DNA from 3 places in the Bradyrhizobium sp. ISRA442 genome. Region 1 is predicted to be linked to each of the others. Evidence: predicted binding sites of a transcription regulator. Region 1 holds the regulator's gene; each other region holds the start of a gene.

Evidence for each region. The regulator HrcA, encoded in region 1, represses chaperone genes, less so after heat shock. The targets are predictions, from matches to a motif close to GTTAGCACTCNCNNNNNGNGAGTGCTAAC.
Region 2: the regulator HrcA is predicted to act here: its motif matches at 6,856-6,884, upstream of MTR72_RS27830 (co-chaperone GroES).
Region 3: the regulator HrcA is predicted to act here: its motif matches at 2,314-2,342, upstream of MTR72_RS37375 (co-chaperone GroES).

The regions. Positions count from the first base shown of each region.
Region 1 covers NZ_JALGCN010000005.1:250,173-260,726, reverse strand. The annotation lists gene dnaK (molecular chaperone DnaK) at 1-205, opposite strand, end outside; gene MTR72_RS13495 (hypothetical protein) at 594-1,532, shown strand; gene pncA (bifunctional nicotinamidase/pyrazinamidase) at 1,653-2,375, shown strand; gene grpE (nucleotide exchange factor GrpE) at 2,471-3,130, opposite strand; gene hrcA (heat-inducible transcriptional repressor HrcA) at 3,183-4,271, opposite strand; gene rph (ribonuclease PH) at 4,437-5,150, shown strand; gene rdgB (RdgB/HAM1 family non-canonical purine NTP pyrophosphatase) at 5,161-5,796, shown strand; gene hemW (radical SAM family heme chaperone HemW) at 5,783-6,937, shown strand; gene MTR72_RS13460 (penicillin-binding protein activator) at 7,112-8,368, opposite strand; gene rsmI (16S rRNA (cytidine(1402)-2'-O)-methyltransferase) at 8,698-9,666, shown strand; gene MTR72_RS13450 (YraN family protein) at 9,653-10,075, shown strand; gene gshB (glutathione synthase) at 10,086-10,554, shown strand, end outside.
Region 2 covers NZ_JALGCN010000016.1:21,994-32,547, forward strand. The annotation lists gene MTR72_RS27795 (FecR domain-containing protein) at 1-397, opposite strand, end outside; gene MTR72_RS27800 (hypothetical protein) at 297-665, shown strand; gene MTR72_RS27805 (DUF2778 domain-containing protein) at 1,047-2,207, shown strand; gene MTR72_RS27810 (glutathione binding-like protein) at 2,215-2,844, opposite strand; gene MTR72_RS27815 (cysteine hydrolase family protein) at 2,856-3,449, opposite strand; gene MTR72_RS27820 (LysR family transcriptional regulator) at 3,574-4,413, shown strand; gene groL (chaperonin GroEL) at 4,812-6,452, opposite strand; gene MTR72_RS27830 (co-chaperone GroES) at 6,498-6,812, opposite strand; gene MTR72_RS27835 (usg protein) at 7,196-7,483, shown strand; gene MTR72_RS27840 (cupin domain-containing protein) at 7,652-8,197, shown strand; gene MTR72_RS27845 (NupC/NupG family nucleoside CNT transporter) at 8,412-9,662, opposite strand; gene MTR72_RS27850 (MFS transporter) at 9,793-10,554, shown strand, end outside.
Region 3 covers NZ_JALGCN010000033.1:220-10,773, forward strand. The annotation lists gene groL (chaperonin GroEL) at 244-1,884, opposite strand; gene MTR72_RS37375 (co-chaperone GroES) at 1,965-2,279, opposite strand; partial or broken gene MTR72_RS37380 (transposase domain-containing protein) at 2,503-2,703, opposite strand; gene tnpB (IS66 family insertion sequence element accessory protein TnpB) at 2,826-2,993, opposite strand; gene MTR72_RS37390 (group II intron reverse transcriptase/maturase) at 3,065-3,934, shown strand; gene MTR72_RS37395 (hypothetical protein) at 4,971-6,209, shown strand; gene MTR72_RS37400 (enoyl-CoA hydratase/isomerase family protein) at 6,256-7,038, opposite strand; gene MTR72_RS37405 (molybdopterin oxidoreductase family protein) at 7,164-9,254, opposite strand; gene MTR72_RS37410 (Bug family tripartite tricarboxylate transporter substrate binding protein) at 9,488-10,462, shown strand; gene MTR72_RS37415 ((2Fe-2S)-binding protein) at 10,478-10,554, shown strand, end outside.

The DNA.
Region 1 (10,554 bases):
CTGCGAAGAAGGTGCGCTCTGGATTGGTGACGGCCTGGCGCTTCGCAGGCTGGCCGACGAGTCGCTCGCCGTCATCCGTGACCGCGACGATCGAAGGCGTCGTGCGCATGCCTTCCGAATTCTCGATAACTTTGGCGTTCTTGCCGTCCATTACGGCGACGCACGAGTTCGTCGTGCCGAGGTCGATGCCAATGACCTTTCCCATGGTCCTGATATCCTTCTTTATTGCGGCAGGTTGGTTGGGCCCAGAAGGCACCCGATCCAAAACCCCCTAAGATCAAACATCCGCGATATTGCGATGGTTGAGGCTCATATAGGAGGGGGGGAGGGGCCCGCAAGGACCGAACGCAAGTTTCGGCCGTGAAAACATTGGGTTTTGGAAGATCATATCCGGGTGCCACCGGCCTTGCAGGTGAGGAATTATTAACAGGTCCTGCCCTCGGGGCAGGCTGTCGTCCGGCCCTGTTGCCGGAAGGCCAAACCCGCTAAAAGGCGGGCCGCGGGACCTGCTCGCCATCGAGGCGGCCTGACGCGACAAAGGGGCCCGGTCGCCCACCATCGAACGGCCTCAATGTGAACCAAGTAGAGTGCCCATGAAGCTCATTCGTCCCCTCGCCGCGCTCGCTTTTCTCGTCGCCTCGGCGCTTCCGGCCATTGCCGCCGATGCCGTGTTTCCGCCCGGACTGCGCCTCGGCATGGTGCCGTTGATCGGCCTCAACAAGGCCAAGACCTTTCCGGGCTTCGAGAACGAGGACGGCAGCGTCAAGGTGCTGATCACCGAGCTGCCGCCAGCGGCCTATGGCGAGGTCGTGAGCGCCTTCAACGCCAATCCTGCGGGTACCGGCGGCGTCAAGCAGGACAAGATCGAGACGCCCGCGGGCCTTGCCTATTTCACCACCGAGAGCGGTAAGGCCGGCGATACCCCGGTGAAGCGCTATTCAATGATCGTGCCGGGCGCCGGCTTCTCCGGCTATGTCGCCGTGCAGATCCCGGAAAACGCCACCAAGATCTACACGGACGAGGCAGTGCGGCAGATGTTTGCGAGCGCCGTCACCCGCAGGGAGGTGTCGATCGACGAGCAGATCGCGCTGATGCCGTTCAAGATCACCGATCTCGCCGACTTCAAGAATATCCGCACGCTGGCGCCCGGGGTCAGCATCATCCTCGCCGATGGCGATGAGAGCTCCGGCCTCGAGCCGAAGCCGTTCATGATCCTCGGCTTGATCGGCGCGACGCCGCAGCAGGCCGACGATCGCGCCCGCTTCGCCCAGGAAGCAGCGCTCCAGATCCCCGGCGTGCGCGAATCGCGCGTCACCATGTCCGAGCCGATCCGGATCAACGGCCAGCAGGGCTTTGAGACCCGGATCGACGGCGTCAGCGGCAAGGACAAGACCCCCGTAACGGTAGTGCAGTGGATCCGCTTCGGCGGCAGCACCTCGCTGCGCATCATCGCCAGCGCCCCGCGCGATCAGTGGTCGAGCGCCTTCACCCGCTTCCGCGCCGTGCGTGACGGCATCCAGCCGAAGGGCTAGGATTTCAGGGCCGGCAAGCTCAAGCGCTGGACAGAACCGGCTGCATTTTCGGGCTTCTGTTCGCGCATTGGCGGAACTACGCTTCTCCCTCGTTGAGTTCATCCTGGAGGGAGGCGAACGATGCTGGATCGGCGGCAAATCTTGGCGGCGCTGGGGACGACGGCGCTTGTGGCGCTCGCGTCACATCCGGCTTTGGCGGCGACATCGATCAAGCCGGATGAGGCGTCCGCGCTGCTCGTCATCGACGTGCAGAACTGCTTCCTGCCCGGCGGCAGCCTTGCCGTGAAGGAAGGCGAGCAGGTGGTGCCGGTCATCAACAGGATCGCGAAGGCGTTTGCCAACGTGGTGATGACGCAGGACTGGCACACGCCCGGCCACGTCTCGTTCGCCTCGGTCCATTCCGGCAAGAAGCCGTTCGAGACCATCGACCTGCCCTATGGCAAGCAGGTGCTGTGGCCGGATCATTGCGTGCAGGGCACCGACGGCGCCGCGCTCTCGAAGGACCTCTCGATCCCGCACGCCGAGCTGATCATCCGCAAGGGCTTTCACAAGGAGGTCGACAGCTACTCGGCCTTCCTCGAGGCCGACGGCAAGACCTCGACCGGACTCGCCGGCTATCTCAAAGGGCGCAAGATCAAGCGCGTCTTCGTTGCAGGCCTGGCGACCGATTTCTGCGTCGCCTGGACTGCCCTCGACGCGCGCAAGGCGGGCTTCGAGGTCTATGTCGTGGAGGACGCCTGCCGCGGCATCGATACGCAGGGCTCGCTCGCCAAAGCCTGGGCCGACATGGCCAAGGCCGGCGTGAAGCGGATTCAGTCGAGCGATATCGCGGTGAGCGCGTAGATCGCGCAACACTCTCAACCCTCATGGTGAGGAGGCGCGAAGCGCCGTCTCGTCAGGATGAAGGTCTGCGCCTGTACGCGTACGGGAAGCGCGGCTTACACCGCGCTATTTGGCTCGTTGTTGTTAGCCGCGGGCGCGGCTTTGGCTCCGCCCTTGGCGACACCGACCAGCGCCGGCCGCAGCACGCGTTCGCCAATCGTGTAGCCGGCCTGCACGACCTGCACCACCGTGCCTGATGGCACTGACGGATCGGGCACTTCGAACATCGCTTGCTGGAAATTCGGGTCGAACTTCTGGCCCTGCGGATCGAACTTCTTCACGCCGTGTTTTTCGAGCGCATTGAGCAGCGAGCGTTCGGTGAGCTCGACACCCTCGATCAGCGATTTCAGGCCGGGATCGGCATTGGCGCGGTCCTCGGCCGGAACTGCATCGAGCGCGCGCTGGAGGTTGTCGGCAATCTCGAGCACGTCTCGGGCGAAGCCGGTGATGCCATAGAGACGGGCATCCGCGACCTCCTTGGTGGTGCGCTTGCGCAGGTTCTCCATCTCCGCCAGCGTCCGCAGCATCCGGTCGCGCACCTCGGCCGCCTCCTTCTGCAACGTCTCGACCGAGCCTGGCTCGGGATCGTCGGGCATCACATAGGGCTTCGACACCACGGGCTCGCCGGTCGGCGTGGCCGTGTCTTCGGGTTGCCGGTCTTGATCGGTCATCGGCTGCTGTCTCGAACTCATCTCTAGGGATTTGTTGGCTGGGATATCGTGCCTCGGAGCACGAAAATCAAGCGCCCGTGATCGGCCGAAAACGGGGTCAGCCACCCAGCAGGCGGCTGACGATGCGGGCGGCGTAGTCCACGGTCGGGATCACGCGGGCATAATTCAGCCGCGTCGGCCCGATCACGCCCAAGACGCCGACGATGTGGCCGGCGGCATCCCGATAGGGTGAGATGATGGTGGACGAGCCGGACAACGAGAACAGCTTGTTCTCGCTTCCGATGAAGATCCGCACGCCCTCGGCGGTCTCGGCACGGCCCAAAAGGTCGATCACACCGCGCTTGGTCTCGAGGTCGTCGAACAACAGGCGCACGCGCTCAAGGTCCTCCAGCGCATGCAGATCTTCAAGCAGATTGGCGTGACCGCGCACGATGAGCTGGCGATCCTCGCTCTCGCCGCCGGACCAGCTCGCGATACCGGCCGAAATCACCTTCTGCGTCAGTTGATCGAGCTCGGCGCGGGCCTGCCCCAACGCGGTCTCGAGCTCGAGTCGCGCCTCCACCAGCGTCCGGCCCCGGATCCGCGCATTGAGGAAATTGCTGGCCTCGGTGAGCGCCGAGGATGGAACCCCGGGCGGCAGCGACAGCACGCGGTTTTCGACCTGGCCGTCCTCGCCGACCAGGACCACCAGCGCCCGCTCCGGTTCCAGGCGGACGAATTCGATGTGTTTCAGCCGCGCATTGGATTTCGGCGTCAGCACGACCGCGGCGGCCCGGGTGAGCCCCGACAGCCGCGTCAGCGCCTGGTCCAGCGCCGCCTCGACCGATTGGGCCTGGCCGACGGAGGCAAGCTGGCTCTGGATCGACTGCCGTTCGGCCTCGTTGAGCTCGCCGACCTGCATCAGGGCGTCGACGAAGAAGCGCAGGCCGAGTTCCGTCGGCAGCCGGCCGGCGGAGGTGTGCGGGGCGTAGATCAGGCCGAGCTGTTCGAGATCGGCCATCACATTGCGGACGGAGGCCGGCGACAGCGGAACCGCGATCAGCCGCGAAATATTGCGCGAGCCAACCGGCTCGCCGGTCGCGAGGTAGCTTTCGACAATTTGACGAAAGATGTCGCGGGAACGCTCGTTGAGCTGGGCAAGGCCTGCGCGCGGCGCGATCAGATGGATCGGATCGTGGTGGGCCACAGACGTTAACTCCTCTCAGATACTTGTAATTTGTCTATCCTTGATGGTTCTGACAAGCGCGGCGTTGAGCGGCGGATATCGGGGCGAAAAAACCTTGCCGCCCACCCTTCCCGCTCCTACAAGCACCGCGAACAGCCTTTTCCCGCGAGTTTTGGAGGATTTCCCATGCGGCCAAGCCGCCGTGCGCCCGACGAGTTGCGCCCCGTGACGTTGGAGCGCGGCGTGGTCAAATATGCGGAAGGCTCCTGCCTCGTGAGATTCGGCGACACCCATGTGCTGGTCACCGCCACGCTGGAGGACCGCCTGCCACCGTGGCTGAAGGGCCAGGGCCGCGGCTGGGTTACCGCCGAATACGGCATGCTGCCGCGAGCGACGCTGGAGCGCACCCGCCGCGAAGCCTCCGCCGGCAAGCAGAGCGGCCGCACCGTCGAGATCCAGCGCCTGATCGGCCGCTCGCTTCGCACCATCATCGACCTCGAAGCGCTCGGCGAGCGCCAGATCACGGTCGATTGCGACGTGCTCCAGGCCGACGGCGGCACGCGTACGGCGTCGATTACCGGCGCCTGGGTCGCGCTCGCCGATTGCGTCAACTGGATGAAGGCGCGCAACATGATCAAGGCGAATGTGCTGCGCGACAACGTCGCCGCGATTTCCTGCGGCATCTACAACGGCACGCCGGTTCTCGACCTCGACTATGCCGAGGATTCGGAGGCCGAGACCGACGCCAATTTCGTCATGACGGGCGATGGCCGCATCATCGAGGTACAGGGCACCGCGGAACGCGAGCCGTTCACGGAAACCGAGTTCCTGGCGCTGATGGCGCTGGCACGCAAGGGCGTCTCGCGCCTCGTGGACTTGCAGAAACTGGCAGTGGCGTAGTCAATAGGCCATGCACCGCCGAATCACCGGAAAGCTCGTCATCGCGACCCATAATCCCGGCAAGCTCGCCGAGATGCGCGAGCTCCTGGCGCCTCACGGTGTCGAGGCGGTCTCGGCCGGTGAGCTCGGCCTCACGGAGCCCGACGAGACCGGCCACGATTTCCGCAGCAATGCCGCGATCAAGGCAATAGCCGCAGCGCGGGCGGCCAAGCTGCCGGCTTTCGCCGACGATTCCGGTATCGTGGTCGACGCGCTCGATGGCGCGCCGGGCATTTACAGCGCACGCTGGGCCGGTCCGACCAAAGACTTCACCGCGGCGATGGCGCAGATCGAACGCCTGTTGCAGGAGCGCGGCGCGACCACGGCCGACAAGCGCACGGCACACTTCGTCTCCGCGCTCTGCGTCGCCTGGCCGGACGGTCATCTCGAGGAGGTCGAAGCGCGCGTCGACGGCACACTGGTGTGGCCACCGCGCGGCACAGCCGGCTTTGGCTATGATCCAATGTTCCTGCCCAACGGCTACAGCCGCACCTTCGGCGAGATGACCAGCATCGAAAAGCACGGCGTGCCGCCGCTCGGCCTTGGCCTGTCGCACCGTGCCCGCGCTTTCGTGAAACTGGCGGAGATCTGCCTTGAGACGCGCTAAGGAAGCCTTCGGCGTCTACGTGCACTGGCCGTTCTGTCTGTCGAAGTGCCCCTATTGCGATTTCAACAGCCACGTTCGCCACGTCGCGATCGACGAGGCGCGCTTCGCCGCGGCCTTCGCGCGCGAGATTGCGACCACCGCCGAGCGCGCGCCCGGCCGCGAGGTCACCTCGATCTTCCTCGGCGGCGGCACGCCGTCGCTCATGCAGCCGGCAACGGTCGGCGCTGTGCTCGATGCGATCGGCAAGCACTGGCACGTCGCGGGCGACGTTGAAGTCACCCTGGAAGCCAACCCCACCAGCGTCGAAGCCACACGCTTCGCCGGCTATCGTACCGCCGGCGTCAACCGCGTCTCGCTCGGCGTGCAGGCGCTCGACGATGCCTCGCTGAAAGCGCTGGGCCGCCTGCACAGCGCACGCGAGGCCCTCGATGCGGTCGCTATCGCGCGCCGCTCGTTCGACCGCTACTCCTTCGACCTGATCTACGCCCGCCCCGACCAGACGCCGGCGATGTGGGCTGATGAGCTTCGCCACGCCATCGATGAAGCGGCCGAGCATCTGTCGCTCTATCAATTGACGATCGAGGAAGGCACGCCCTTCTTCGGCCTGCACCAGGCCGGCAAATTGAAGACGCCGGACGAAGCGGTCGCGCGCGCGCTCTATGACGTGACGCAGGAGACCTGTGACAAGCTCGGCCTGCCCGCCTACGAGATCTCCAACCATGCGCGGCGTGGCGCGGAGTGCCGGCACAATCTCGTCTACTGGCGCGGCGAGGAATATGCCGGCATCGGTCCCGGCGCCCACGGCCGCATTGACATCGACGGCATCAGGCACGCGACGGCCACCGAGAAGCGTCCCGAAGCCTGGCTGATGCGGGTTGAAGGCACCGGTCACGGCGTCGTCACCGACGACCTCCTCAACAGCGAGGAGCGCGCCGACGAATTTTTGCTGATGGGATTGCGTCTCGCCGAAGGCATCGACCCCGATCGCTACACCGCGCTCTCCGGCCGGCCGCTCGATCCCCGCCGCATCGCGCTGCTCCGCGAGGAAGGCGCGATCACGGTCGATGCAACGGGGCGGCTGCGCGTCACGAGCAGCGGATTTCCCGTGCTGGATGCAGTGGTCGCAGATCTGGCGGCGTAGGCTGTTCGCCTCGCCCCGCTTGCGGGGAGAGGCCGGAATTCGCGCGAAGCGCGGATTCCGGGTGAGGGGACTCTCCGCGAGTCCAACTCTCACCGCCCTCGTGGAGATTCCCCCTCACCCCAACCCTCTCCCCGCAAGCGGGGCGAGGGAGCGCAGCGACATGCGCGGCGAGAGCTAAGCCCCAAAGCTCTTCGGCGAGCCCGCCACCGCGACGCCGCCGCCTGTTGTCACCTTCATCACCGCAAGCCCGCGTTCATTCGTGCCATCCGCGCGGAAGCGGAATAGGCCGTCGATGCCGGCAAAGCCGGAGGGGTTGGTGAGCACGTCGGACGAGAAGCGCGTGGTGCCTTGCGTGCGCGCGAGCGCCGCGACGAGGGCCACCGCGTCATAGGCGAGCGTTGCGGTGCGCACCGGCTCGCCGCCGAATTTGGTGCGGTACCGGCCAGAGAAGGCGCGGAAGCCCGCAGGATCCGGCGCGGCGTAGAGGCCGCCCTGGAGCGCGGCGCTGGCATAGACCCGCGGATTGTCCCAGAGGCCGGTGCCGAGAAGCTGGATGTTGCGCAGGTTGGCGCCGGCCGCGGTCAGCGCATCCGCGACCGCGACGACGGCATCGCCATCGTCGGCAATGAACAGCGCATCCGCACTGCCGAGCTGCTGCGCCACGTTGCGCGCCGGTGTCGCGCGATCGGAGCCGTATTTCTCGAAAGCAACGAGACGGCCGCCGCGCCGCGGCACCGCCGCCTTCAACGCCGCCTCGACGACATTGCCATAGGCATTCTCGGGCACGAGCGCGGCGACGGAACGCTTTCCGATGCTCGCGGAATATTCGATGATGCGATTGACGTCGGACTCCGGCAGGAAGCTGAGCAGATACACGCCGCGGCCGGCGATGCTGGAGTCGGTCGAGAACGCGATCACCGAGATGCCGCGGGCGCGCGCCACCTGCGCCACCGCCGGGACCGACTGCGCGAACAGCGGTCCCAGAATGATCTCGGCGCCTTCCTCGACCGCCTGCTGCGCGCCCTGTTGCGCGCCTTGCGGGCTACCGTTGTCGTCCTTGATCAGGAGCTGGATGTTGGGGTTCTGGAACTCAGCCAGCGCCATCTCGGCGGCGTTGCGCATGGATTGCGCGGCGAGCCCGGCATTGCCGGCGGCCGAGAGCGGCAGAATCAGGCCGACCTTCACCCCGCCGGTGCCGGCGGTCGTGGCCTGCTGTGGCGGGCCGGCGGGCCCAGCCGGAGGCGACGAACTGCTGGACGGATTGGAGAACTGGCTGAGGCTCTGCTGCACGCCCGTGCAGGCCGACAGCAGGGGCGCGCCGAGCAACAGGCCAAGCGCGCTCCGACGGGTCGCCCCCGGCAACCGGGGTCCTGGAATAGAAGACTGCTCCGACATTTCGGAAGAGAATTTGGGATAACGCGGGCCCACCATGGCAGCTCTTCTTTTGACCGGCCGCTTGCCGCCCAGTCAGAACCAGTCTTGCCGCGACCGAGGCCACGGATTTCTGTATATTCTCGACAATTAGTTAACCAAAACAAAAGGATAATAAACGCCTAACACAGCTCATCCCCCGTCTCGGCCAACTGTTCGCCGTCCGTCGCGCAGCATCAAGGCGGCATTTCCGCCGCGAATATGGCACCAGCGCTTTGTTCCTCTCGAATGTGATCCTGCACGGATCACATTCCCGTCCTGTCTCAGTCGCGATCTTTTTCGGAGGACTGGTTCCCAGCCCTTCGGATCATGCCTAAGTTCACCTCATTATGCGCGCAAAGCCGGTCCCGATAAATACGCCTGAAGGTGCGGTGGACTCCGCCGCGCGCGGTTTCTCTATCGACGCCCACCGCCTCGCCGCGCCAAAGGCGCCGCCCGGGCTGCACCTGGTCGCGACCCCCATAGGCAATCTCGGCGACATCACGCTGCGGGCGCTCGAAACCCTGGCCGGTGTCGATGTGATCGCCTGCGAGGACACCCGCATCACGCGGCGCCTGACCGAGCGCTACGCCATCGCCGCGCCGCTCAAGCCCTATCACGAACACAACGCGGAAGCTGCGCGCCCAAAAATCCTGGAGGCGCTGGCGCAAGGCGGCTCGGTCGCGCTGGTCTCCGACGCAGGCACGCCCCTGATCTCCGATCCCGGCTTCAAGCTGGTGCGCGAGGTCTGCGCCGTGGGCCACGCAGTGTACGCCCTGCCCGGCCCGTCCTCGGTGCTGGCGGCGCTGTCGGTCGCGGCCTTGCCGACGGACCGTTTCTTCTTCGAGGGCTTTCTGCCCGCCAAATCGGTAGCCCGGCGCACGCGGCTCACCGAGCTCGCCCGCATCGATGCGACGCTGGTGATGTTCGAATCCGGCAACCGCGTGCAGAACACGCTCGCGGACCTCGCCGAGATCATGGGCGGCCGCGAAGCCGCAATCTGTCGCGAACTGACCAAGTTGCACGAGGAGATCACGCGCGCCCCGCTGCGTGAGCTTGCGCGCGAGGCAGGCACGCTCGAAACGCGCGGCGAATTCGTGCTGGTGATCGGCCCGCCTGCCGCCGATGCCGAGGTGCTGACGGCGGATGCTCTCGACGACCTCCTGCGCGAGCAGCTCGCCACGCACAGCGTCAAGGATGCAGTGGCGCATGCGGTCGGGCTATCGGGCCGGCCGCGCCGCGAGGTCTATGCACGCGCCCTCGAGCTCGCCAGGGATCTGCGGGGCAAGGATATGCGGGGCGACGATGGCGAAGACTGAGGGGGCGAACACCAATGGTGCCACGCCGACGGAACTAAAAGTCGCCTCGCCCGAGCGCGTCGCCGCGTTCCGCACCGGCATCTCCGCGGAGAGTCGCGCCGCCGCCTATCTGATGGCAAAGGGCTACCGGATCCTGGCCAAGCGTTACCGCACACCACATGGCGAGATCGACATCGTGGCGCGACGACGCAATCTGGTCGCCTTCGTCGAGGTCAAGGCCCGCGCGAGCCTGGATGACGCCGCCTTCGCGGTGACGCCGCGCCAGCAGCAGCGCATCATCGATGCCGCACAGGGCTGGCTGGCCGCGCATCCCGAGCATGCCGAATTCGAATTGCGATTCGACGCCATGCTGATTGCGCCGAAACGACTTCCGCGCCATGTGTTGGCGGCATTCGACGCCTCGACCTGAAAGGCAGCCCATGAAACTGAACGTCGCCGTCCAGATGGACCCCATCGCCCGCATCAACGTCCGCGGGGATTCCACCTTCGCACTGCTGCTGGAGGCGCAGAAGCGCGGCCATGGCCTGTCCTATTACACGCCGGACAAGCTCTCGATGGTCGGCGCCGAGGTGGTGGCTCCGGTCCAGCTCCTGACCGTGCGCGACGAGCCCGGTGACCACTTCACCCTCGGCGAGCCCAAGCGCGAGGCGCTGAATGGCTTTGACGTGGTGTTGCTGCGCCAGGATCCGCCGTTCGACCTCGCTTACATCACCTCGACGCATTTCCTGGAGGGCATCCATCCGAAGACGCTGGTCGTCAACGATCCCGCCTCCGTGCGCAATGCGCCGGAAAAGCTGTTCGTGATGAATTTTCCGCAGTTGATGCCGCCGACACTGATCTCGCGCGATCTCGACGAGATCAACGCCTTTCGCGAGCAGCATGGCGCCG
Region 2 (10,554 bases), on a different contig from region 1:
TCGTCTCGACGTCGACGCCTTCGCCCGGTCCGAGGACGACGCCGCGTCCGCGAGCCCTGCGGCTCACGCCGACACGTCCGTCGGCGACGAAGACGGACGTCTTCGCGTCGGCAACATCGACCGCCCATTTGGTGCCGCGCACCGCCGCGATCGCCTGCGGCGTCAGCACCTTGAAGGGATTGCCGCCGCGCTTCTTCGGAACCTCGATCAGCAGGGCCTTGCTGCTCAACTCGACGGAGTCAATACGTCCGTCGCGGTTGGCGTCCTTAAGTTCAAACCTGGCGCCATTTTCAGCAATGATCGTGATGCCGTTGTCGCAGCGCCACATCTGCGTGCCGGCGGCGGACGGCGATGATGTGCAACTTGCACTGGCGGGCTGCGCGGCAGCCTGCCCCATCAACAGAAACGACCACGCCAGAGCCAAGCATCCGGCGCGCGTGCCCCTTTTCATGTCAGCCTCCATTGGCGTGGTCGGCACATTTCAAGGCAATGTTGATACGGTACCGTATTACACGCCGAGGCTGCTGAAAAGTGCCGTGCTGGCAGCTATTTTGTCGATCGGCGTATTTCCAGATTGCACGCGATCAACTTTCGGTCAGGCCGGCGTGTCGCGGGAGCTTCCGACAAGCAGCATCGACGGCACGTCAGGTGCTGTTTGTAGATGATGCCCATCATATCGACGCAGCGAACGGACGGCGGACTCGCCAGCCGCGCGCAACGCCTCGTCGCTATGTTTGGCGGTATTGCAGACCACGAAAACGGCGTAGTTGGATGCGCAATACGCCGCTGCTGGAGACGCCAGATGACCACGCCGAGAGGCGTGAGAATTATGGTTAACAGCCCCGCCTAAGTCCGTAGTTCTGCGGGCTTTTCCCTAAATGGGACAGCATTAACGAGTTGCCCTATATCCGCCTGAACTTAATCCGCATTTAACTAAAAGTCGCCTTAATGACGCTCCGACCTCCTGCGAGATGCTGCGGTCTGAACGTGACCAGTAGCGGCACTTCGAAGGGGGACTGAGTGACACCGTCCTGGACGCAAGGCGAATGAGTACGAGTATCGCTGCGCAGAGTAACGCGGCACGGAAGTCCAAGAATTCTTTTCGGAAGTCTTCCCGGAAAAAGACCAGCCCAAACGTGCTTGGCGCCGCCGCGATCGGCTGCCTCGTGCTGGGAGCCGGCTGGACCGTCTACAGCAACATCCTTGCCGCGAGCGTCTATCCGACGGTCGGCAGCACCGGCTACGACGAGCCCGTGATCAAGCGCGCGCCGAAGGTCGCGCTGCGCGAGGCGGGTGAGGCGGTGAGGGAAGCTTTCGCGCTGCTGCCCGACCGGGTGCAGGTCGCCGCGCCGATCTCGCGCGAAATGTTCAACGAGCGCTTTGCCGCCGCCGCTACCCAGGGCGTGGAGTCGAACGCGGCGAGCGCGGCGCTTCAGGCTCCTGCAACCAAGACTGCCGAAGCCAAGGAGACTGCGAAGCCCGCCGCGCCTGTGAAGGTTGCGGAAGCGCCGAAGGCGCAGGGCCCGGCCAAGATCGCGGACGCCGCGAAGGCCAAGCGTGGTGCTGATGCGCCGGTGCAGGTCGCCTCGGCCGAGCCGGCCGAGACTGCGCACCTGCCCGAGGCGAAGCCGAAGTCCTTCGCCGATCGCGCCAAGGCTGCCGTGTTGTCGATCACCGGTCCCCGCCAGTCGATGGTGGAGAAGCTCTGGGGCAAGCGCGAGCCGTCCGGCGGGCTGCTGGCCTATGCGTCGGCCGATGCCAGCGTGACCGCGAGCATCGCGCCGAAGGAGCAGAATCCCATGCTCGGCGGTTCGCCGCCCTATGAGCGCGACACCGCGGTCTACGACATCACCGCAAAGACGGTTTATCTGCCCGACGGCACCAAGCTCGAGGCGCACTCCGGCCTCGGCTCCAATCTCGACGATCCACGCTCCTCGCGCGTCCGTATGCGCGGCGTGACGCCGCCGCACATCTACACGCTGAAGCCGCGCGAGGCGCTGTTCCACGGCGTCCCCGCGCTGCGGCTGACCCCGATCGGCGGCGAGAACGCGATCTATGGTCGCGACGGCCTGCTCGCGCACACCTTCATGCTCGGGCCGAACGGCGACTCCAACGGCTGCGTGTCGTTCAAGGACTACTACGCATTCCTCGACGCCTATCGCAACAAGGGCATCCGCAAGCTTGCGGTGCTGGCGCGGGTCGAGTGATCCGCGTCTAGGCCGCTAGCGTCTTGCGCAGCGCCATCTCGGTGGCAATTGCTTCCCTCACGGCGGGCCGCGCCTGCATGCGTTCGAGATAGCTGACCAGCGACGGCCATTGCGCGATATCGACGCCGGCGGGACGGAGCAGCAGCAACGCCCAGGTGAGATGCGCATCTGCTACGGTGAAGCGATCGCCGACCAGGAATTCGCGCTCAGTGAGATGCGTGGCCGGCACCGACAATATCTGTCCGATTCTTGCGCGCGGCTTGGCGAGCGACGCCTCGTCCTTGTACCAGAAGGTTGGAAACAGGAACCCCTTGTGGATCTCGGCGCCGGTGAAGCTGAGCCACTCCTGCAGGCGATAGCGATCCGGATCGCCGGGCCGCGGCGCAAGCCCGAGCTCAGGCTTCAAATCGGCGACATATTGCAGCACCGCCGCGCTCTCGGTGAGCCGTTCGCCGTTCTCCAGGATCAGCACCGGCACGGCGCCTTTCGGCGAAACGCCGCGGAAATCGCTGCCGTCGTCCACGACCTTCTTGGTCCAGATATGGACGAGGTGATAGCGCGCCTCGATGCCGGCCTCCATCAGCGCGATACGGCTGGCGAGCGAGCAGGCCATCGGAAAGAAATAGAGCTGCAGCATCGTGCGCTCCGTTACTTCAGCGCCTCGCCGCGCGCGATAATTGCGAAGCGATCCGACAGCTCGGCGAGCGCAACCTCGTGGATCGTCCGGGCATCCAGCGTCCCGCCGCGGCCATCGGGCAGGTCGCGAGTGGCGCAGGAATCGGCCGCGATCGTCGTGCGCAGGCCGAGGTCGAGTGCGGCGCGTGCGGTCGAACTCACGCACATGTGGGTCATGAAGCCCGCCAGCACGATGTTCGTGCGTCCGGTCGCGGCGAGCCGCGCCTGCAGGTCGGTGCCGGCGAAAGCGTTGGGCAGTCCCTTCTCGATCACGGGCTCGGTCGCAAGTGGTGCCAGGCTCTCGACGATCGCGCCGCGCTCGGCCTCGCGGTCGAACAGGCCGCCGGCGCGGCCCTTGTGCGCGATGTGGAAGATCGCAGCGCCGCTCTGGCGCGCGTGTGCGAGCAGGCGAGACGCGCGCACGATCGCGGCCTCTGCATCAGGCAGCGCGAGCGGGCCCGCGCGATATTCGTTCTGGATGTCGATCAGGACGAGACAGGTCTCGCCGAGCCGTGGCGGAGTAAGATCTGCGCCGGCGAGTTCGAGCAGGGTCTTTGGAGCGGTCATGGGAGCCTTTCCAGGAGGTCGGACCAGCGCAGCCTAGCGCGGCCGCGGCCCGCGTTCGTGCAGGACTATTGCAGCAGGTGGCTGCAAATTTGCAGGCAAGCGGGCAGCATGCTAATCGGTGCGGATGAACTGGGACGATTTGCGCATCATCGCGGCCGTGCGGGACGAGGGCACCTATGCCGGTGCGAGCGCGCGGCTGCGCATCGACGAGACCACGGTCGGGCGGCGCATCGCCCGCATCCAGCGCGACCTTGGCGTTCCCCTGTTCGAGGCCATGGACGGCGTGCGCCGGCCGACCCGCCACTGCGAGAAGGTGCTCGAACACATCGGTGCGATTGCCGGGCATGTCGCCGAGATCGGCCGCATCGGGGAGAGCCAGCCGGGTCCCGTCGGACGGCTGCGCATCGCCTCGACCAATTCGGTCGCGGAGGAGTTGCTCGCGCCACGCGCCGAGCCATTTTTGCGCGAGAACCCTGGCCTGACGCTGCAATTCCTGACGTCGAGCGAGAACGTCAAGTTCTCGCGCTGGCAGGCCGATCTCGCCATCCGGCTGCGCAAGCCGGAGAAGGGCGACTTCACGATCTCCAAGCTTGCCGAGGTGCGGCTGTATTTCTTCGAGCCGGCGGAGGCCGTCGATGCCGCACCGATCGTCTGTGCCTATCCGGACGAGTTAGATGCGATCCCGGAGCAGCAGTTCTTGCGCGCAAAGCGCCTCAGCGCGGCGCGCTGCGTCACCGACAATGTCCGCGTCATCCAGACGTTGATCAGGTCGCATCGCGCCATCGGTGTCCTGCCGGAGCACAACAGCGCAGCGCTGCTCGCCGATCGCGGCCTGCGCGCGACGCTGCTTCCCAGGCGTCGCGACGTCTGGCTGCTGGTGCAGAACCATCTCAGGCGCGATCCGGCGACGCGCTTGACCATCGACTGGCTGCGGCTGTGCTTCAGGGATCTCGCGCATCGTTGACTGCCGACGGGCGACCGACAGCCGCGTGATGACCGCGATAGGCTTCGTGCCGAAGCTCGAAGAGCGAAGGCGGAAGCGCGAGCCCGGAATCCATAACCCCAGGCGGTTGGAATGGTCCACTACGTCTACATCTTCGCCAGCAGGAAGCACGGCACGCTCTACATTGGCTGAGCAGAATCCGAACTGGGATGATCTCTATCCCAGGTTAGCCAACTGACGTTCGTGGTTATGGATTCCGGGCTCGCGCCCAACGGGGCGCGCCCCGGAATGACGAGGGGGAGAGCCGGCAAAAACAAAAACCCCGGCATCGCTGCCGGGGTTCTGCATTTCGTGGAGCGAGATCCCGGCTCTGCGGTGCACCGCTGCGCGCTGCACCGCGTCCGGGACGACTTCGTCGATCAGAAGTCCATGCCGCCCATGCCGCCGCCCGGAGGCATCGCGGGGCCGGCGCCGCCCTTCTTGGGCAGCTCGGCGACCATGGCTTCCGTGGTGATCAGCAGAGCTGCAACCGAGGCTGCGTTCTGGATCGCGGTGCGCACGACCTTGGTGGGGTCGATGATGCCCTTGGTGACCAGGTTGCCGTATTCGCCGGTCTGGGAGTCGAAGCCGTAGTTGTAGGCCTTGTTCTCCAGGATCTTTCCGATGATCACCGAGCCGTCTTCACCGGCGTTGATCGCGATCTGGCGAGCCGGCGCGGACAGCGCCTTGCGCACGATCTCGACGCCGGTCTTCTGGTCGTCGTTCTTGGTGCGCAGGCCCTTGAGCTGCTCGGAGGCACGGAGCAGGGCGACGCCGCCGCCCGGGACGATGCCTTCCTCGACAGCCGCACGGGTCGCATGCATCGCGTCATCAACGCGATCCTTGCGCTCCTTCACCTCGACCTCGGTCGCGCCGCCGACGCGGATCACCGCGACGCCGCCTGCGAGCTTGGCGAGACGCTCCTGGAGCTTCTCGCGGTCGTAGTCCGAGGTGGTCTCCTCGATCTGCGCCTTGATCTGGGCCACGCGCGCCTCGATGTCGGCCTTCTTGCCGGCGCCGTTGACGATCGTGGTGTTCTCCTTGTCGATCATCACCTTCTTGGCGCGACCGAGCATGTTGAGCGTGACGTTCTCGAGCTTGATGCCGAGATCTTCCGAGATCGCCTGGCCGCCGGTCAGGATCGCGATGTCCTGGAGCATGGCCTTGCGGCGATCGCCGAAGCCCGGAGCCTTGACGGCCGCGACCTTCAGGCCGCCACGGAGACGGTTCACGACGAGGGTAGCGAGCGCTTCGCCCTCGACGTCCTCGGCGACGATGACCAGCGGCTTGCCGGTCTGCACCACGGCCTCGAGCAGCGGGAGCAGCTCGTTCAGCGAGGAGAGCTTCTTCTCGTTGATGAGGATGTAGGCGTCATCCATCTCGACGCGCATCTTGTCGGCGTTGGTGACGAAGTAGGGCGAGATGTAGCCGCGATCGAACTGCATGCCCTCGACGACGTCGAGCTCGGTCTCGAGCGACTTGGCTTCCTCGACGGTGATGACACCCTCGTTGCCGACCTTCTTCATGGCGTCGGAGAGGAACTTGCCGATCTCCGCGTCGCCGTTGGCCGAGATGGTGCCGACCTGGGCGATCTCGTCATTCGAGGTGACCTTCTTCGAGTTCTTCTCGAGGTCCGCAACCACGGCTTCGACCGCGAGGTCGATGCCGCGCTTGAGGTCCATCGGGTTCATGCCGGCGGCGACCGACTTGGCGCCTTCCTTCACGATCGCGGCCGCGAGCACGGTCGCGGTGGTGGTGCCGTCGCCGGCCGCATCAGCGGACTTGGAGGCGACTTCGCGCACCATCTGGGCGCCCATGTTCTCGAACTTGTCGTCGAGCTCGATCTCCTTGGCGACGGTGACGCCGTCCTTGGTGATGCGCGGAGCGCCGAACGATTTGTCGAGAACGACGTTGCGGCCCTTCGGGCCGAGGGTGACCTTCACTGCATTGGCGAGGATGTCGACGCCACGCAGCATCTTGTCGCGCGCCTCAACCGAGAATTTGACTTCTTTGGCTGCCATCTGGATTTTTCCTTAAGGGTTTGACTGAGGGAGAGAGAGGGGCTCTTAAGCCGCCTTCTTCTTGGAATCGCTGACCTCGAGGACGCCCATCACGTCGCTCTCCTTCATGATCAGCAGGTCCTGGCCGTCGATCTTGACTTCGGTGCCGGACCACTTGCCGAACAGCACGCGGTCGCCGACCTTCAGGTCGATCGGGATCAGCTTGCCAGCCTCGTCGCGGCCACCGGGGCCAACGGCGACGACTTCGCCCTGGGAGGGCTTTTCCTTGGCAGTGTCGGGAATGATGATGCCGCCAGCGGTCTTCTCTTCTGCGTCGATGCGCTTGACCACGACGCGGTCGTGAAGCGGACGGAATTTCATGCAGTCCTCCTAAGCAGTTGCACGAGTTGAGGATTTTCAGCTTGTTAGCAATCGTTACCAGCGAGTGCTAGCACAAGCGAGGTTGAAATAGGACAGGAATTTTGCGGGAGCAAGGGCTTGTAGCAGAAAAATCAGCACTCCCAAGCGCGCGTTGCCAGCTTCCCTTTTCCATCGTTAACCGACCTGCGGAGCCCGTATTAGCACGGGCGCGCATCTGCTGCTAACGCATTGAATTTCAACAGCTTGTTAAACTTTTGGGCTTGAGATGGATTGTCAGTTTGCGTCACATTTCTCTCATGTGAGCGCATCTCCACCGGGTGGCTCGTCGGGCACACGGGATCGAGCCAGCCCCCTGAATATGCGCTCCTGCAAAGGAGGTTGGCATGGGCTTGCCGGTTGGGGGTGTTTCCGAGGACTTCCGGAAACAGATGCTTGGTTACGGGCTGACGACGGCGCAAATTCTCTATCGGATGCCGGATCATCCCTCGCTGCTGCAGACTTACGTCTGGCAGAACTACGATGTCTTCCCGAAATTCCCGGCGCTGACCGACTTCCTGGCGTTCTGGGAGGAGAAGCTCGACGGTCCGCTGTTCTCGGTGACGGTGGCGCACTCCAAGCTGATCAAGCCCGCGGAGCTGCGCGCCGTGGACGGCGTGTTCAGGCTGAACTGACGCCGGGCTCGGACTCGTAGGGTGGGCAAAGGCGCGCTTGCGCGCGCCGTGCCCACCAACCTCTCCACGATCGCATCTCGCGCTGGTGGGCACGCTTCGCTTTGCCCACCCTACGATTTCCCCAATCTGTGCTAGCCTCTCGCCCATAACAACAACGGGAGGCAACTCATGGCCAAGACCAAGAAGCCGGCATCGCGCAGCGCCGCACAGCCTGCGGTGAAGAAGAGGAGCGGCAGCAAGGCCGCGGCGCGGTCCTCGGCGCGCAAGGCGGTGAAAGCGAAGGCGCGCACGACACCGGCCAAATCGTCCGCCAGGAAGGCTGCGCGGCCGAAGCAGCGCATCGCCGTCAGCCATCACCGCGAAGAAGACTTCAAGGCCGACGGCCTGCGCGCCTACGCCCAGTATCGCGACCTCGGCATCTCCGATGCAACCCATGGCCTCGCACAAGCGCATGTCATCCGCCTCTTGCCACCGTGCAATCCGGCCGAGGTCTCAAAGCTCCACTATCACGACGTCGAATTCCAGATGGTCTATGTGCTCAAGGGCTGGGTGAAGACCTATATGGACGGCCAGGGCGAGACGCTGATGACGCAAGGCAGCGCCTGGACCCAGCCGCCGAAGATCAAGCACATGATCCTCGACTATTCGGATGATGTCGAACTGCTGGAGGTGATCCTGCCGGCGGAATTCAAGACGGTGGAGTTGAAGGCGTAGCCGTTCTCTCGTCGTCATTGCGAGGAGCGCAGCGACGAAGCAATCCAGACCATTTCCGCGGATGAATTTCTGGATTGCTTCGCTTCGCTCGCAATGACGTTCTCTTACCTCAGCCTGTAGCCCGGATGGAGCGAAACGAAATCCGGGAAGGCCGCGAACACCGGAAGCGATGTCCCGGATTGCGCTGCGCTTCATCCGGGCTGCAGGTTCGGCCTCAGGTCATGACCCCCACCACCGCCCCCATCAAACACGTCGTCAGCGTCCCCGATACGATCGACTTCAGCCCGAGCGCATTGATCTCCTCGCGCCGCTCCGGCGCCATCACACCGAGGCCGCCGATCATGATGCCGAGGCTGGCGAAATTCGCAAAGCCACACATCGCGTAGAGCATGATCAGGCGCGAGCGTGCGTCGAGCGCGTCCGGCGCAAGTTTCGACAGATCGACATAGGCGATCAGTTCGTTGAGCACGGTCTTTGTGCCCATCAGACTGCCGGCCGTGACGGCCTGATCCCATGGCAAGCCCATCAGCCAGCACACCGGCGCCATCACGAGCCCGAGCAGGCGTTGCAGCGAGATCGCGGCGCCGCCAACGTTCGGCAGCAGGCCGAGGGTGGCGTTGACGAGATAGACCAGCGCCACCAGCACCAGCAGCATGGCGACGATGTTAAGCAGCAGCTCGAGGCCCGCGCTCGTGCCCTTCACGATGGCGTCCATCGTGCTGGAGACCTCCATCTCGGGATCCTCCAGCGCGCCGCCGGTGCGTTTGTCGCTGGTCTCCGGCACCATGATCAGGCTGACGAGGATCGCGGCCGGCGCGCCCAGCACCGAGGCGATGACGAAATGTGCCGCAGCATCGGGGATCAGCGGCGCCAGCAGCGTCGCATAGAGCACCAGCACCGTGCCGGCGATGCCGGCCATGCCGCCGGTCATCACCAGGAATAATTCGCTGCGCGTCATCTGCGCCAGATACGGCCGCACGAACAGCGGCGCCTCGACCATGCCGAGGAAGATGTTGGCGGCGGTCGACAGCCCGACCGCGCCGCCGACGCCGAGCGTGCGTTCGAGCAGCCACGCCATGCCGCGCACGATCGGCGGCAGCACCCGCCAATAGAACAAGAGCGTCGTCAGCACGCTCATGACCAGCACGATCGGCAGCGCCTGGAACGCCAGGATGAAATCGGCTCCGGGCACCTTGACGTCGAAGGGCGGGGTGCCGCCGCCGACATAGCCGAACACGAAGGACGAGCCGGCGCGCGAAGCCGATGAGATGGCGCCGACCGCGTCGTTGATGGCGCCGAAGGCATGCGCCACGACCGGCAGCTTCAACAGGACGACCGCGGTCACGAAGGTGACGACGAGCCCGATCGCCGCCTGGCGCGTTGAGACCGCGCGTCGGTTTTCGCCGAGCGCCCAGGCGATCAGCAGCAATGCGAAAATGCCGAGTGCCGATTGCAGCCGCAGCATGATGTTCCCAAACCCCCAATGATTATGGCCGCGCGTGCATTGCAAAGGCAATGCCGGAACATGGGCGCGGCCGCCCGCTGTTGACAAGCACGCCTGCGTCGGCCACGCGGAGCCTGTCAATATCGGGCGGATGGTCCAGAAGGTGAGCCAAGAGCTAAGTGAAGGGCTGAGTGAAGAGCTAAGCGAAGAGCGGCCGGTGTCAGCGAATCCGCCGGTCAGTGCCCGCGTGCTGCTCTCCCACCGCGCCTTCCTGTTCTTCCTGCTCTCGCGCAGCCTGTCGCGCTTTTCCAGCCAGATCGCGGCGGTCGCGATCGGCTGGCAGATCTACGATCTCACCGGCTCGGCGTTCGACCTCGGCATGGTCGGGCTCGTGCAGTTCCTGCCCACGGCGCTCCTGGTGTTCGTCGCCGGCCACGCCGCCGATCGCTACGAGCGCAAGCGCGTCGTCCAGCTCTGCCAGCTCGTTGAAGCGGCGACGGCGCTCTATCTCGCCATCAGCACCTATCTCGGTGCGGTCGGCGAGGTGCAGATCTTCGTCGCCACCTTCGTGCTCGGCATCGCCGGCGCCTTCGAGAGCCCGACCACTGCGGCCCTGCTGCCGCTGATCGCGCCGCAGGGGTCGCTCCAGCGCGCAACCGCGATCTCGAGCGGCGCGGCGCAGGTCGCGACCATCACGGGTCCCGCGCTCGGCGGCTTCGCCTATGCGATCGCGCCGCATCTGGCCTATGCCGTGATGGTGCTGTTCTGGATTTTCGGGATGATCCTGACCGGCTTCATCCGGCCGCGCCCGCAGGCGGTCGCCAAGGATATGGGCGCGGACAACATCTTTGCTGGCGTCCGTTTCATCCGCGGCAATCCGGCGATCCTCGGCACCATCTCGCTTGACCTGTTC
Region 3 (10,554 bases), on a different contig from region 1:
GTCGGCTCACAAACTGGTCTGCTGTTGAGTTGGACGAATCGCCACATTGCGCGCCCAGCCTGCAAACTGGCCGAGCTGGCGCAGTGCGGGCCTCAGAGGGCATCGCGCTTGGCTGGGACGGCGGATTGTTTGCAAATTGTTGAGGCGCGAAAGATGAAAGATGGTCGGAGCGGAGTATGATGCAGAACGGCCCGGCAGCGATACCGGGCCTTTCTTGTGCTTTTTGGGCGCTCAATGGGTGGCTTAGAAGTCCATACCACCCATGCCGCCGCCCGGAGGCATGGCCGGGCCGGCAGCGGCCTTCTTCGGCAGCTCGGCGACCATGGCCTCGGTGGTGATCAGCAACGCCGCAATCGAAGCCGCATTCTGGATAGCCACACGCACGACCTTGGCCGGGTCGATGATGCCCTTGGTGACCAGGTTGCCGTATTCGCCGGTCTGCGCGTCGAAGCCATAGCCGTACTGTTCTTTTTCCAGGACCTTACCGACCACGACCGAGCCGTCCTCGCCGGCATTGATCGCGATCTGGCGGGCCGGCCAGGACAGCGCCTTGCGCACGATCTCGACGCCGGTCTTCTGGTCGTCGTTTTTGGTGCGGATGCCCTTGAGATGCTCGGAGGCACGGAGTAGGGCGACGCCGCCGCCTGGCAGGATGCCTTCCTCGACCGCCGCGCGGGTTGCATGCATCGCGTCATCGACGCGATCCTTGCGCTCCTTCACCTCGACCTCGGTCGCCCCGCCGACGCGGATCACCGCGACGCCGCCCGCGAGCTTGGCGAGACGCTCCTGGAGCTTCTCACGGTCGTAGTCCGAGGTGGTCTCCTCGATCTGCGCCTTGATCTGGGCCACGCGCGCCTCGATGTCGGCCTTTTTGCCAGCGCCGTTGATGATCGTGGTGTTCTCCTTGTCGATCATCACCTTCTTGGCCCGACCGAGCATGTTGAGCGTGACGTTCTCGAGCTTGATGCCGAGGTCTTCCGAGATCGCCTGGCCGCCGGTCAGGATCGCGATGTCCTGCAGCATGGCCTTGCGGCGATCGCCGAAGCCCGGAGCCTTGACGGCAGCGACTTTCAACCCGCCACGCAGGCGGTTCACCACCAGCGTTGCGAGCGCTTCACCTTCGACGTCTTCCGCGACGATGACGAGCGGCTTGCCGCTCTGCACCACGGCCTCGAGCAGCGGGAGCAGCTCGTTCAGCGACGAGAGCTTCTTCTCGTTTATGAGGATGTAGGCGTCTTCCATCTCAGCGCGCATCTTGTCGGCATTGGTGACGAAGTAGGGCGAGATGTAGCCGCGGTCGAACTGCATGCCCTCGACGACATCGAGTTCGGTCTGGAGCGATTTCGCTTCTTCGACGGTAATTACGCCTTCGTTGCCGACCTTCTTCATGGCGTCCGCAAGGAACTTGCCGATCTCGGCATCGCCATTGGCCGAAATCGTGCCGACCTGGGCGATCTCCTCATTGGAGGTGACCTTCTTGGAGTTCTTCTCGATGTCGGCCACCACAGCTTCGACGGCGAGGTCGATACCGCGCTTGAGGTCCATTGGGTTCATGCCGGCGGCAACCGACTTGGCGCCCTCGCGGACGATTGCGGCCGCAAGGACGGTCGCGGTGGTGGTGCCGTCGCCGGCCGCATCAGCGGACTTGGAGGCCACCTCCCGCACCATCTGCGCGCCCATGTTCTCGAATTTGTCCTCGAGCTCGATCTCTTTGGCGACGCCGACGCCGTCCTTGGTGATGCGGGGTGCGCCAAACGATTTGTCGAGCACGACGTTGCGGCCCTTGGGGCCGAGCGTCACCCTGACCGCATTGGCGAGAATGTCGACGCCGCGCAGCATCCGGTCGCGGGCATCGACCCCGAATTTGAGTTCTTTAGCTGACATATTTGTCCTCCCTGAATTGAAATTCGCCGCTCACCTGCGAGGCAGCACCGGTCGGGCGCTCCTCAGGGGGTGACGGTGGATTAGGCGGCCTTCTTCTTGGACGACACGTCGGTAAGAACGCCCATGATGTCGCTCTCCTTCATGATCAACAGCTCCTGGCCGTCGATCTTGACCTCGGTGCCCGACCACTTGCCGAACAGCACGCGGTCGCCGACCTGGACGTCGATCGGGATCAGCTTGCCGCTCTCATCCCGGCCGCCAGGGCCAATGGCGATGACTTCGCCCTGGGAGGGCTTTTCCTTGGCCGTATCGGGAATGATGATGCCGCCACCGGTCTTCTCTTCAGCTTCGATGCGCTTGACCACGACGCGGTCGTGAAGCGGAGGGAATTTCATGCAGTCCTCCCTGACTTTTGTGAATATTCTTTAGGTTGGCAGTCGCAACGAGCGAGTGCCAACCGCTCTCACATATACCAGTGACATTGGGGCGCAAGAGGTTCGGCCCACGATGTTTGTGCAACTTTAAACACAGACGTGTCGAGCGTGTGCGCTCAAGTTGACGGGTGCCCCTGCCGCAAACAAAAAGATAACAGGGTGAAACAAGCTCGCCGAGGCCATCCGCTACGCCTTCGGTCCGGCCTTCCGGGGCTGTCTCGTCCTGACCGGCCTCGGCAGAAGCTGCGACCTGCTCGACGTCCTCGGGGCCCAGCAACATCTGTTCCTCAGGAAGCGACTCCGCCTTCCGGCCAAAGCGATGACGCTGCAGCTTCTTGATGATCTGGCGCAGCCGCTCGCTCTCGTGCCGCTCGGCAAGCAGCATCGCCTTCAGCGTCTCGGGATCATCAGGAAGGTTATCGCTCACAGGCAAATCAGAGCATATTCGCGCTCGCCTGACGGCGCGCTCGATGCCCCTGATTCACTTCGTCGCAGCGCGGCCCACAATTATCCGGCTTGCGTCGGGACGACCGTCTCCCGTGCCGCGTGGACACGCCGCCAATCGAGCCCTTCGAGCAGCGCCGACAATTCCGCCGCCGACAAACGCATCACGCCATCCTCGATCTTCGGCCAGCGGAAGACGCCTTCCTCGAGCCGCTTGGCGAACAGGCACAAACCCGTACTGCCGCTACGCCGACGACTTCCTCATCGGCGTAATCGGGAGCAAGCGGGAAGCGTGTGAGATCATGGCTCGCGTCGAACAGTTCCTGACGCAGGCCTTGAAGCTCGCCGTATCGGCCGAGAAAAGTGGAGTTCACGCCGCTTCAAAGGGAGTGACCTTCCTCAGCTATCGCATCTCGACATACACATCCTATGGGGCTGGACGCAAATCCAACCGCACGGGGCCGGATGGCCGGACATGGCGCGTGGTACGCCGGCCGACCACCGGCAATGTCAGTTTGCGAGTGCCGCGCAAGGAGGTTACCGCGTTCTGCAAGCGACACGACTATGGCGATCTCGCCAGAAAGACTGGCCGTCCGCGCGAGCAGTTCTTGGTCACCAGCGATGTCGCAACCGTCCTCGCCTATAACTCAGAGTTCCGTGGTTTTGCGAACTACCATTCGTTTGCCGATGACTTCAAGAGCGCCTTGGGACTGTTGGAGCTTGTTGTGTTCCGCAGCCTTGTGAAGACGCTGGCGATGCGACATCGGACGACGAGAGCGAGAACCATGGCACGTCTGTGGAAGGGTACGGACTACGAAGTCAGCTCCGTGGTCCGTGGTAAACTTCGCAGTATCAAGCTGTGGAGACTGAAGCATCTGACCCAGACCTACTGGACGAGTCCTGTGGTGGACAACGTCACGGCAGGGGCGTGGTGGGTCAAAAGCCCCAATGATCTGATCGATCGCCTCAACGCTCGCAGGTGCGAAGGGTGCGGTGATAGGACCGGACCATTTGAGATGCATCACCTCCGCCGCGTTGGAGACCTGCGAAGCGGTTCGCTGACGGTTTGGAAACAGTCCGGTTGGCGGCGCAAGACGATCGTCCTGTGTCCGTCATGCCGCGCAACCGTCTCCGGTCGAGCGCATGCGCGTATGGAAAGCCGTGTGCATTGAAAAGTGCCCGCACGGTTTGGGGGGAGGCGTAGGGATATCCTCGACGAGGTATCCCGCGCCTACCCTACCGAGACGCTGCGCGGCTCGGTTCACAAGAGCCCGGTGCGGCGCAAGCCGCTCGCGCACAAACGACAGAGACAGAATTGAATTCCCCTCGCATACATCTGTGTACCGCGACAGACGCTGTCTGCCGTCGGATCCAGACATGTCTGCCATTCCGACAATTGGAGTTCCTAACCCTGCTTCCCGAGCGACTTGAACGACAGATTGTTGGAACGAGGACGCATGGGTAAAGGGAATCAGATGCCTCTCGAGCAGCGGGCAAACACCACCCTGCCGAAAGTCATCCAGACCGGATGCCCACCTCTTGAACTGTTTTGTGATCGATTTCGATCACCTTTTTCCCAAGCAGCTCTGTGTTCCACCCTCCTGCGCCAGTCCCGACCTAAATTAGTTGCGCGCGCACTCCAGCCCAATTTCCCTCCAGGCCACCCGATTGCCGCACGAGCTATCGCCTCGACTTGTTTCTCAATTAGTTTTCGCGTTCGGATTCGAGCAGTGGGTCAACTAGAGCTAGCCGGAGCCCGCATGGCGGACACCGAGACAGACGATTTGGCATCCTTATGCGCGCGCCAGCGAGAGAGGACGGCGAAGAAGCGCGAAAGCTTAAATCTGTGGCGAACTATCTGTGCGGATGGAGACTAATGGGATCTCGCATTGCACTTCCTGCTCGTTACCCGCCGGTCGGCGCATGGCCAGCCGTCATGCGGGCGGATATGGTCGCAGCGTATTTAGATTACCGCAATACAGTCGAACTTGCGCGCGCGATAGTCCGCGGGGAAGCTCCTCCGCCGACGCATTATCACGGAACTGGTCGCTCCCGAGAGCCAGTTTGGTCGAAGGCAGCTATTGATGACTTCGCGGCAGCGTGCAGCGCTACAAACCCCAATAAGCTAGACCGACAAGACCTGACCTCGCTCGTATGAATTTGTCCAACACTACGCCTGGACTTCCTCGTTACTGTCGGCGGAAGGCATTGAAGCATGGCGGTTGGGCCTATTTTTTCGAGCCGCCCACCTGGGCACGCAGACAAGGCTGTACCATCGAACCTGAGGCACTTGGCGAGGATTTCGATGCAGCTGTAGACCGGGTCAAGAAAGTCTTGTTACCCGCTTTTGACAGCTGGCGTTCTGGGGGGCTAACCGACCTGTCTTCTACTCCGCCTGCACCTGGCACTTTCGATTGGCTCGTATGGGTATTCAAGACGCACCAGAAGTGGAAAGAACTCGATCACAAAACGCAGCGACTTTACGCCCAGGGCTTAGCGCTTTTTGCTAATCACGAGCTAAAGGACGGCAGTCGGGCGGGCTCGAAACAGATTTCTGCCTTCTCTAGAGGATTTGTCGATGCCGTCTATGCGAAGTTGCTGGTCGTAGAACGCAAGGAAGCGGACGGCAACACCGTCAAATACGAACGCCGGCGCTTCGCAAATGCTGCCATGACGGCTTGCAGGCGCGCTTGGTTTGTTGGCCAGCGCGCTCATGAGGCGAAGGTCCCCGAAATAAACCCGTTCTCCCGGATGGGGCTAAGGTCTCGAGCCCCTGGTCAACCGAAGCGGGAGACGCCCACTGCAAACTGGGACGAGCTTGTCGCGTTCAGGCGCAGTGCCAAGAAACTCGGGTTTTACTCCATCGCTACAGCCGCTTTGTTGAGTTGGGAATGGCTGCAGCGCGAAGAGCATGTCTTCGGCATTTTCGAACTTGCGCACTACCGCCCGGAGGGACGACCAGATAGCGTCAGGATTGTCCATCCAAAGAACGGCGAAGAAGCATGGTGGCCCCTCTTTGACGAAACTGGCACGCCGCTTTTCCCCGAGTTGATGGCGGAACTCGACGCTATCAAAGCGGGGCACGGCTCCGGATTGGTCTTCCGGCGCGACCACCCTCATCGCAGATCGAGCATTCCCGTCCCATGGATCACCCAACGCAAAGATCTGCGATACCTCCGCTCCGTCGTAAAAAAGATCATCGCCGCAGCCGGGCTTCGTCACGAACTTTCATTCACATCATTTCGCCATGGCGGCTTCACCGAAGGCGCCGACAGCGATCTCACGGATGCTGAATTGCGCACCGCCGGCCGCCATCGTTCAAAATACCAATTGCCAACTTATGCCAAGCGCACGCGCAAGCAGCTCATTGCGGCTACCAAAAAGCGCCGATTGCAGCGCGCGGGAACAGCTTCCTTTGACGATCAGCTCGTGGCGCGAACGAGATAGGCATCGTTTTGCCGGATGCCTCTCTGAGTTTGTTCCAACATCGGGTCTACCGCCCCGTCCATACCGGCTTGCGCTTTTCGCCGAACGCCTTCAGCCCCTCCTTGGCGTCCTCGGTCATCGCGAGCAGCGCGATCTGGCTTTCGGTGTAGGCGATGCTCTCGTCGAACGACATCGAGGCAATGGCGCGCATGGCGTATTTGCCACGGCGGATCGCGGTCGGGGATTTGTCGACGGTGCGGCCGATCAGCCAGTCGACCTTGGCGTCGAGCTCGGCCGCCGGTACGATATAGTTCAAGAGGCCCGCGGCTTGCGCAGCTTTCGCATCGAACGGCTCGCCGGTGAGCGCCCATTCGTTGACGAGACGCGGCGGCGCGATGGACTGCAGCAAGCTCAGCACCTGCATCGGAAACACGCCGACCTTCACCTCCGGCAGGCCGAAGATGACATGGTCGGCCGCAACCGCCATGTCGGTCATGCACAAAAGGCCCATGCCGCCGGCCATGCAGACGCCACCGACCCGCGCGATCGCGGGCTTCGTCGCGTTCTGTGACAGGCGGAGCAGATCGGCATAGTCGACATTCGGCCGGGAATGATCCATCGCGAACGCCGCACCGGAATTCTGCAAGTCGGCGCCGGCGCAGAACGCCTTGTCGCCGGCGCCGGTCAGCACGATGACGCGGACGTCCTTGTCGTCATGGGCGTCGCGATAGCCCTTGCTGATGCCGGCGATGACCTCGCCGTTCAGCGCGTTGCGCTTCTCGGGCCGGTTGATGGTGATCCAGAATGCCTGCCCGCGCTTTTCGGTGATGACGGCTGTGTTGTCGGTCATGACGTCGCTTCCTTGCTGTCCGTTTGCAGCATTTGCGGCAGCGCGGGCGGCAGGTGCAAGAGCAATCTGCAGCGAGGCGCCGCTTTAGCGCCTCGACGCAAATTGCTGGCAACGGAGGCGCGCGGTCAGCCCGCGACCGCTTTCCTGATCCAGACCTTGTTGTCGTGGAATGCGGCGCCGCCGATCGGCGCGACGGCTTCGGCTCCGGTCAGCATGTTGATGCCGCGGCCGCCGATATGGTTCTTGTTCGGGTGAACGGATTCCGCGATCAGCACGCCGCGCCGCACGCCGTCGAACAGCGTTGCGATCAGCGTGGTCTCGCCTCTGATGTTGCCGAGCGTCACCGCATCGCCGTCAGCAATGTCGAGGGAGGCTGCATCCAGCGGATGGATCATCACGCTCGCCCTGCCCTCGCGCGCCTGCGAGGACGGCGTCTCGTTGAAGGTGGTGTTGAGGAAGCTGCGCGATGGGCTGGTGGCAAGCCGGAACGGATGGGCCTGGTCGGCCTGCTCGATCACCGCCCAATGGTCCGGCAGATCAGGCATGTTGTCGATATCGCCCATCGTCTGGCCGAACGGCGGATGCGCCCAATCCGCCCTGAAGTGGAATTTCTTGTCGGGATGGGCGAAGCCGTCGAGAAAATGCGAGGTCCGGAAATCCGGCTGCAGGTCGCGCCAGATGTCGGCCTCGAGCCCGGCGATGTCGCCGTGGCCGCTCAGCTTCAGCGTCGCATCGATCAACTCGCGCGACGTCATCTCGAAGCCTGGATGCATCGCGCCGACGCGCGGCGCCAGCGCCTGCAAGACCTCATGGTTGGAGCGGCATTCGCCGGGCGGATCGATCAGCTTCGCGCCCACCGAGATGTGCTGGTGGCCGCCGCCGTAATAGAGGTCGTCATGCTCCATGAACATGGTCGCCGGCAGCACGATGTCGGCCATCTGCGCCGTCTCGGTCATGAACTGCTCATGCACGGCGACGAACAGGTCTTCGCGCGCAAAACCCTGTGCTACCCGCGCCTGCTCCGGCGCCACCGTCATCGGGTTGGTGTTCTGGATCAGCATCGCCTTGATCGGGCCCTTGCCGTGCAAGGCCTCAGTGTCGCCGGTCAGGATACGGCCGATCTGGGACTGGTCGAGCACGCGCGTGGTGCGATCGATCGCGTCATGGCCCTCGATGATGGATTCGTCGAAATGCCACAGCGCGTAATTGTTGAAGAAGGCGCCGCCGCCTTCGTATTGCCAGGCGCCGGTCACCGCGGGAATGCAGAGTGCCGCATGCATCTGCGTGGCCCCGTTGCGCGAGCGGGTGAAGCCGTAGCCGAGGCGCAGGAAGGTTCGCTTGGTCTCGCCGACCGCCTTCGCGAACGCTTCGATCTCAGACACCGGCACGCCAGAGATCGCGGACGCCCATTCCGGCGTGCGCGTTCTCAGATGCGCCTCGAGCTCGGCCGGGCAATCGGTGTACTTGTCCATATAGGCGCGGTCGGCATAGCCGTCGCGGAACAGCACGTGCATGACGCCGCAGGCGAACGCGCCATCGGTGCCGGGCCGCAGGATGATCCTGATGTCGGCCTGCTTCATGGTCTCGTTGTCGTAGATGTCGACGGCCGCGATCTTCGCGCCGCGCTCCTTGCGCGCACGCGCGGCGTGCGTCATCACGTTGACCTGGGTGTTGACGGGGTTGGTACCCCAGATCACGACGAGGTCGGACAGCGCCATCTCGCGTGGATCGACGCCGGCAATCTTGCCGGTGCCGATTGCATAACCGACGCGCGCGACGTTCGCGCAGATCGTCGAATAGAAGCGCGAATATTTCTTCACATGCGTGAGGCGGTTGAGACCGTCGCGCATCACCAGCCCCATCGTGCCGGCGTAGTAATAGGGCCAGATCGATTCCGCGCCGAACTCGCGCTCGGCCTCGTTGAAGCGATGGCCGATCTCGTCGAGCGCCTCGTCCCAGGAGATCCGCGCGAACTGGCCGGATCCTTTCGGCCCGGTGCGGCGCATCGGGTACATCACCCGCTCGGGGTGATGGATGCGCTCGGCATAGCGGGCGACCTTGGCGCAGACGACGCCGGCCGTGTAGGTCTGCCGCTTGGAGCCGCGAACGCGACCGATGCTGCGGCCCTCGACCACCTCGACATCGAGCGCGCAGGCCGAGGGGCAATCATGCGGACAGGTGGAGTGGCGGATCTCGATCTTGGCGTGCTGGTTCATGGGGAAATCCGTAACATCAAAATACCGGCCAGCCGAGGGCATTTATCCGGCAATGCCTATGCAATTTGCTCAAGCCGCGTGCGTTGCCGGTTCCTGCCGCGACTGCGAAATGCGGCGCGGTCACCCCGGAAGCCGGCCGATATTCCCAGCGTGATCGACTTTCTGAGGCGTCGACAGTCCGCGCGCCCTGCCGCTACAGTGCCGGCCAACAACAACGACAGAGGGAGGTGGGCATGACGCCCGCAAGGATTGTGCTGGCGCTGGCTGCCGGCCTGTTCAGTGCATTCTCCGCGCCCTCCTGTTTCGCGCAAGACTATCCTGCCCATGCGGTCCGGATCGTCGTTCCCTTCGGCGCCGGCGGGCCGGCGGATGTCGCGGCCCGGCTAATCGGCAACGTCCTCCAGGAGAGCTTCGGCCAGCCCTTCGTCATCGAGAACCGCACCGGCGCGGGCGGCGTCATCGGTACGGTCGAGGCGGTCAAGTCGCCGGCGGACGGCTACACCTTGCTGATGATGTCGAACACACAAACCGCCAACGAATCACTGTTGACGGCGGCCCAGCGCAAATACGACCTGATGCGCGACCTCGCGCCGATCGCCCCGGTGAACTATTCCGATCTCGTCATCGTGGTGAACCCACAGGTCGCAGCGAAGACGCTGCAGGAGTTCATCGCGCTCGCCAAGTCGCAGCCGGGCAAATTGAACTACGCCTCCTCCGGTCAGGGCACGCCGTACCACATGGCCGGCGAGCTGTTCAAAGCCATGGCCGGCATCGACGTCGTGCACGTCCCCTATCGCAACAGCGGCGAGGCACGCAGCGGGGTGATCGGCGGACAGGTACAGATGATGATCGATGCGGTGCCGGCGATGGCGCCGAACGTCGGTGAGAACCAGGTGCGCGCGCTTGCGACCACCGGCAAGCAACGCTCCGCGGTGCTGCCGAACGTGCCGACCGCGATCGAGGCCGGCGTGCCTGGCTATGAGGCCACGATCTGGCTCGGCCTGATGGCGCCGGCCGGCACGCCGAAGCCGATCATCGACAAGCTCAACGCCGCCGTGAACGCAATGCTGAAGCGGCCGGACATCGTCAAGCTCTGGACGGAACAGGGCGCCGTGCCCATGTCGATGACGCCGGAGGAGTTCGACAAATTCCTGCGCGGCGACATCGCTAAATGGGCCGATGTCGTCAAGAAGTTCGACAAGTCCTGAGGCCGCTGTTCGACCATGCCGACCATTCGTTTCCAGCTCAACGGCGCCGCCATTGCGGTCGAGACCGATCCGGACCAGATGCTGCTCGACGT